3 regions of the Lysinibacillus sp. A4 genome follow, and region 2 is predicted to be linked to each of the others. Evidence: riboswitches for the same ligand, from Rfam matches in the RefSeq annotation. Region 2 holds a riboswitch; each other region holds the start of a gene.
What was found. Region 2 has a riboswitch for S-adenosylmethionine ahead of NY607_RS11680 (O-acetylhomoserine aminocarboxypropyltransferase/cysteine synthase family protein). Riboswitches for the same ligand answer to the same signal wherever they lie in the genome.

Region 1 (2,269 bases), on a different contig from region 2:
TATTCGGGAGATTTACATCAGCTTTCTATTGGCTCTACTTTACCGTATTTAATTGATTATAAGAATGATTTTGGAAGTATTATTAAAGGCTTTGATGCGAATCGTGAGCAATTTGTTAAAGCAGCGAACAAAAAATTTATATCCTTTAAAAATGGTTTATCTTCTTTAATTAATCGACTTGAACAAACCTTATCCGATGTAGAAATTATCAAGGGTGTTACTACACTAAATGTTCAAAAACAAGATAAGAACTACACAATTTCTTTAGCTAATGGTGAAATTATTGAGTCAGATTATGTCGTTTTAGCATTACCGAATGATTCTGTCCAAAATCTGCTACAGGATGAATCTTTAAACCGCTATTTTAACCAATTTACGACAGCGTCAGCAATTACTATCTATTTAGGTTTTGATGTGCCAGACGCTAAATTGCCAGCAGATGGAACGGGCTATATTGTTTCCCATAATTCAGACGTTACTTGTAATGCAGCAACTTGGACTAGTCGTAAATGGAAGCATACATCGAAAGAAAATAAATTACTTGTGCGACTCTTTTATAAGAGCATCAATCCAGCCTATGAGCAACTACGTGCCATGACTGATGAAGAATTGGCAGCAGTTGCTTTAGAAGATGTGAGAAAGAGCCTAGGAATAGAGGAGCAGCCAACTGTTGTGAATGTAACAAAGTGGATTGATCAAATGCCTAAATATGATTTAGCGCATCGTGAAGCATTACAAGGACTACTACAAGAATTACATGAGAACTATCCTAATTTATCGATTGCAGGGTGCTCATATTTTGGCGTAGGTATTGGTGCTTGTATTCAAAACGGGAAAAAAATTGGCGAAGAGCTTGCAAATGAACTTGCCAATTTCTAAGATTTTAAGTGAAAAAAAACTTTGTTATGTGAAATAGTCTTGACTCATTCGTCAGTAAACGATATGATTCTTTTAATTATTTAAAAAATTCATACTTAATTCTTATCAAGAGAAGCAGAGGGACTGGCCCATTGAAGCTTCAGCAACCAACTTTATTGTCAGGTGCTAAATCCAGAAGACCGTTGAGTCGAAGATGAGAAGGAACAACAATGATGAATCGTTAAAGCCTTCTTTTTTTATGAAAGAAGGCTTTTTATTATATAGAGACATAGGAAGAGAGGCTAATTTTATGGGATTGCTTGAAAGGTTAAAAACGCATGTATTGACGGCAGACGGTGCAATAGGCACAGTGCTATATGGCTATGGATTGGAGTATTGCCATGAGGAAATGAATGTTCAGAGACCGGAGTTAATTGAAAAGATTCATAGAGAATATATTGCAGCTGGTGCTGACATCATTCAAACGAATACGTACGGTGCAAATGCCATTAAATTAGCTCGCTATGGATTAGAATCAAAAGTCCAACAATTTAATGAAGCTGCTATCACCATCGCAAAACGAGCAGCGGCTGATGGCGGTCAATTTGTTTTAGGAACAATTGGTGGTATTCGGGGAATTCGTAAAAGTGATGCAACCTTGGATGAAATATTAGCGACTATTGAAGAACAAGCAAGCGTCTTACTTGCAGGGAATCCAGATGGCCTTTTACTTGAAACTTATTATGATTTTGAAGAATTAACAGCAACCTTAAAGATGCTACGAGAAAAAACAAAATTGCCGATTATTGCACAAGTTTCTATGCATGAGCCCGGTGTTCTACAAAATGGGATGTCTTTAAATAATGCTCTCCATGAGCTTGAAGCCCTAGGTGCTGATATTGTTGGTGTCAATTGTCGACTAGGTCCACACCATACTATTCTAGCATTTGAAGGTGTAGAACTTCCTAATAAGGCATTTATGTCGGCCTATCCAAATGCATCACTTCTGGACTTAGAGGATGGGCGTGTCGTTTATGAATCAGAAGCTGATTATTTTGGTCGAGCGGCTGTTGAATTGCGTGATCAAGGTGTACGTTTAATAGGGGGCTGCTGTGGTACAACACCCAAACATATTGCAGCAGCAAAGAAGTATTTAGAAGAGTTATCACCGGTTCAGGAGAAGCATGCGAAACCTGAAAAGATTGAGATTGTTCGGGAAGCGGAGCCAACAAAGTATGAGCCTCTTCATGAAAAGGTTAAACGTGAACGTTCTGTCATAGTAGAGTTGGATACACCTAGACATTTAGAGATTGACGGGTTCCTTGAAGGAGCAAAGCAATTATATGATGCAGGTGCAGATGTAGTTATGATGGCAGACAATTCATTGGCCTCTCCACGTATTAGCAATATT
Region 2 (2,269 bases):
TAACGCATTACCAAATGAGGCTAATCGAATGAGAAAATACGTTAACGTCACAACATCTTACCATTTGCTTTAAACTTTAAACTTTAAGCTTCTACTGTTTGTTCAGTTGTTGTAGCCTGTGTAATGGCTTGATCTAAATCAGCAATAATATCCTCTACTGCCTCTAAACCGATGGATAAGCGAATGAGCGACTCGGTTACACCAGCTTGAACTAATTCGTCTGCTGATAGTTGCTGATGAGTAGTGGAAGCTGGATGAATAATTAATGACTTTGCATCACCTACATTTGCTACATGTGAAAATAATTTCACGCTATCAATAAGCTTTCGCCCAGCTTCTCGTCCACCCTTTATGCCAAATGTAAGCACTGAACCGAAGCCATTTCTTAAATATTTTTTTGCTAACTCATGTGTCGGAAAATCTTCTAGGCCATTATAATTTACATACTCCACAGATGGGTGGTTTTGTAAATACTCAGCCACTGCCAATGCATTTTCATTGTGTTTAGGGATACGCAGATGAAGCGTTTCTAACCCTTGCAATAAATTAAAAGCAGCATCAGCACTTAATGTTGGACCAAAATCACGTAATAATTGTACACGTAGCTTTGTAGCAAAGGCAGCAGAAGCTGTATCAATTCCATAACGTAGACCATGGTAAGAGGCATCTGGTTCAGTAAAACCAGGGAATCGACCGCTAGTCCAATCAAACTTACCAGCGTCTACAACAACGCCCCCTAAAGTTGTACCATGACCTCCTATCCATTTAGTTGCTGAATGAACTACAACATCTGCGCCGTATTCAATAGGTGTAGAACCGTAAGGAGAAGCGAACGTGCTGTCAATAATTAATGGTAGACCATTATCATGTGCAATTTTAGCTACTGCCTCAATATCTAAAACCTTTAAACTTGGATTACCATAAACCTCTGCAAAGACAGCTTTTGTTTTATCAGTAATCGCTGCTTTGAAATTCTCTGGGTTTGTTTCATCTACAAAAATTGTTTTAATACCATAGTTTGGCAATGTGTTAGCAAATAAATTATACGTACCACCATATAAAGAACTAGCTGCTACTATCTCATCACCAGCTCCAGCTAGATTTAAAATGGAAAATGCGATAGCTGCTGCACCAGATGAAAGTGCTACTGCTGCTGTTCCACCTTCCAATAAAGCCACACGTTTTTCAAACACATCAACTGTTGGGTTGGTAATTCGTGTGTAAATGTTCCCTGCTTCCTCTAAGGCAAAAAGACGTTGCGCATGAGCAGTGTCTTTAAATACGAAAGCAGTTGAGCGATAGACTGGAACTGTGCGAGAACCCGTCACTGGGTCTGGCTCTTGACCACCATGCAACAGCAATGTTTCTGGTTTAAAATTTGTCATTGTGTACCTCCAAATGGTTATTTTTTTACGATGGTACCGGAGATGAGGAGGATTTTTCTGTAGAAAACAAAAACCCTCTTCAGCTAAGAAGAGGGTTGCGGTTGCAAGTTTTCCTCCCCTTATCTGCCAGATCCAAGTAAGAATCTGTAGGAATTAGCACCTTAGTAAGCTCATTGCTTACTGGTTGCCGGGCATCATAGGGCCTATCCCTCCGCCGCTCTTGATAAGAGTATGAGATTCAATTTCCATCGTTGTTACACAGTATAAACATAGAGTTTTTTTCTGTCAACATGTAAATTTTATTTTTTCCGAAACTTCTGTCTGCTCTTATACGTAATATGAACGCATACACTATTTTAGAAAAAATTTTGAGAGGAGTATTTTTATGGTAAAAGCCGTGATCATTTTTCTTATGATTGGCTATTTAATAGGCTGTATTCACGGCTCTAAAGTAGCCCAATTTTTATCGGGGGTTGATTTAAAAAAGGCTGGCCACGGTAATGCTGGTGCCTCTAATGCTACTCTTTCCCTCGGCTGGAAATATGGCGTTTTAGTAGCCCTCATCGATATAGGGAAAGGCGTTGTGGCTATTATAGGTGCACATTTTTATCTAGCGGACGCCATTCATTTAACAGAAGAACAGATTTGGCTGCTTACTTATATTATGGCTGCTGGGGTTATTTTAGGTCATAATTTCCCATTCTACATGGGCTTCAACGGCGGGAAAGGAACGGCCTCCATCATTGGTATTTTACTTGCTGTTGATTGGAAGATTGGTTTATTTGCACTTATTTTATTTGTTATTTTATCCTTTGCAACAAATTATTTAATTGTTGGTGTGCTAGAATTTTATCTCGTGTTTTGTACAGCAACTTATTTATGGA
Region 3 (2,269 bases), on a different contig from region 2:
CAATGGCTTCAAATTCAATTTAGTTACCTTGCTGGTTGGCATCCAACATATGTGCTACTAGAGTATCTTGATTTTTGGACACCAGCTGGATTTATAAGAAATTTGATGTTTAATGGCTATCATCCACTATTCCCCTGGATTTGCTTCTTTCTGATAGGGATGGTAATGGGCACATTAGATTTAACAAATCATACATTAAGAAAAAACTTACTGGTGATAGGCTTATTGCTAGTCATCGTGACTGAGACTTGTTCAACGTTATTCATTAAGATGACAACCATTCATTTATTAGATGTAGAGAGTGCATTGTATTTATTTGATACAGGACCGATTCCACCGAATATGATGTATGTCCTCTCTAATTCGGCTTCGGCTATTGTTATCATTGTTGGCTCCATCTATCTTGTAGAGACATGTAAAAATAAAGTTATTCAATCTTTCATATTAACTGGACAAATGTCTTTAACGCATTATGTTGGCCATGTTGTTATAGGCATTGGAATACTAATTATTTGCCAAAAGCTGGAGAACCAAACACTTGCTTTTTCCATGCTGTATGCCTGCTGTTATTTTTTAGGATGTGTCGTGGTTTCTGTATGGTGGAGGACTAAACATCATCGAGGCCCACTTGAATTCATGATGAGGAAATGGAGCTTGTAATAAATTAATGGATTGCCATCTATTTCTCACTGACTAGGCATAAAATACTTTAGGTATAGGGAGTCTTTTAATCTAAACGACATATTGCATAGTATTCAACTAGGTTTTCTAATATTTTGTATTGACATTCCTATAGCAGAATTATAGAATTATTTTCAAGAAACGCAGTACTCTTATCAAGAGAGGTGGAGGGACTTGGCCCAATGAAGCCTCGGCAACCGAACAACAGGTGCCAAATCCAACAGATGGTGTCTGAGAGATAGGAGGGGCTATCAATCAGTTTGATGCGTTGGCCTCTTTATGAACAATAAGGATAAAAAAGAAGGGGTGTATCGTATGGCTCAGTCAGTAAAAGTAGATGATAAGAAACTAGAGGCAATTGCGAAGGCGATTCAAAATCTTGAATTTGGTGAAGTGCATATTACGATTCAAGATGGTGTGATTGTGCAAATTAATAGGCTTGAAAAGCAGAGATTTCCGCAGAAAAAATAACAATGATTTCAGTAGAACTTATGTCAAACGGCCACCTATAAGCATGAAGGATTTCCTGTGCTTACAAATGGCCCTTTTTTTGTGTAAAGGCTAGCTATAAAAGCTTTTTGGTATGGGACCGATATGACGGCGATGATAAAGCAAAGGCTCTTTTTGAGCATTTGTAATGTCTACGACCTGCCCAATAAAAATGGTATGGTCGCCAGCATCGATTTGCTGAAATGTTTTACATTGTAAATTAGCTGCTGTATCATGTAAAATCGGTAGTCCTAAAGAGGAAGTTGACCATTTTGCTTGTGCAAAGCGATCAGGGATTTTACTGGCAAATAGTGTACATAAATGCTCTTGATCACTCGCTAAAATATTGACCGCAAAATTTGGCGAAGTCGTGAAATAAGGATGGAGCTGAGATTTTTTATCGAGTGACCACAAAATAAGGAGCGGGTCGATTGAAACAGATGCAAAGGAATTGACGGTTAAGCCAATCGGTTTTGTGTCATGACATGTCGTGACAACTGTTACGCCTGTAGGATAATTACCTAATGCCAATTTAAAAGCAGCTACTAAATCTGTCATTCAAATCACCTCTTTATGAAATTAGTGAACGGAGTTTGTAGGTAAACGAAACTTTTTTTCATATCCTACTAGTAACTCCTTTTCTTGAGTAAATTTTAAACTAATCAAACATACAGGTAAAGGTAATGGGGAAAGAAAGGGGAATGGCCATGACTTTATATTTTGATCATTTGGTTCATCAAGTGGAATCACCAGAAAATATAAAGGTTTTCTTCAATAAACGAAATGTCCATACAGTGAATGGTGGGCAGCACACGATGTGGGGGACTTATAATACGTTAAGCTACTTTGGCTTAAGCTATATTGAACAAATTGCTATCTATGATCGTGATTTATTTGAGCAAGCGGCACAATACCCATATTCCCTACATTATACGTTTAAACGTGATCAAGAGCGCCAGGGATTTTCTCGAATTGCTCTGCGCACAAAAAATATTGAGGAAGAGGGTCGACGCTTGCGAGCATTGGGCTATGAAGTATATGGACCAGATGCATGTAGCAGAACAAGACCAGATGGCACTGTGGTAGAATGGAAGCTATT

Region 1: linked by a shared signal. The riboswitch ahead of NY607_RS22605 (bifunctional homocysteine S-methyltransferase/methylenetetrahydrofolate reductase) and the one ahead of NY607_RS11680 (O-acetylhomoserine aminocarboxypropyltransferase/cysteine synthase family protein) in region 2 are both predicted to bind S-adenosylmethionine.
Region 3: linked by a shared signal. The riboswitch ahead of NY607_RS02990 (YezD family protein) and the one ahead of NY607_RS11680 (O-acetylhomoserine aminocarboxypropyltransferase/cysteine synthase family protein) in region 2 are both predicted to bind S-adenosylmethionine.

Annotation. Positions count from the first base shown of each region.
Region 1 covers NZ_JANWTB010000016.1:58,441-60,709, forward strand. Annotated here, with positions in the region: gene NY607_RS22600 (protoporphyrinogen oxidase) at 1-879, shown strand, start outside; SAM riboswitch class I at 979-1,079, shown strand; gene NY607_RS22605 (bifunctional homocysteine S-methyltransferase/methylenetetrahydrofolate reductase) at 1,169-2,269, shown strand, end outside.
Region 2 covers NZ_JANWTB010000005.1:109,053-111,321, reverse strand. Annotated here, with positions in the region: gene NY607_RS11680 (O-acetylhomoserine aminocarboxypropyltransferase/cysteine synthase family protein) at 84-1,385, opposite strand; SAM riboswitch class I at 1,502-1,615, opposite strand; gene NY607_RS11675 (glycerol-3-phosphate acyltransferase) at 1,771-2,269, shown strand, end outside.
Region 3 covers NZ_JANWTB010000001.1:517,793-520,061, reverse strand. Annotated here, with positions in the region: gene NY607_RS02995 (DUF418 domain-containing protein) at 1-660, shown strand, start outside; SAM riboswitch class I at 831-926, shown strand; gene NY607_RS02990 (YezD family protein) at 997-1,152, shown strand; gene NY607_RS02985 (flavin reductase family protein) at 1,243-1,728, opposite strand; gene NY607_RS02980 (VOC family protein) at 1,878-2,269, shown strand, end outside.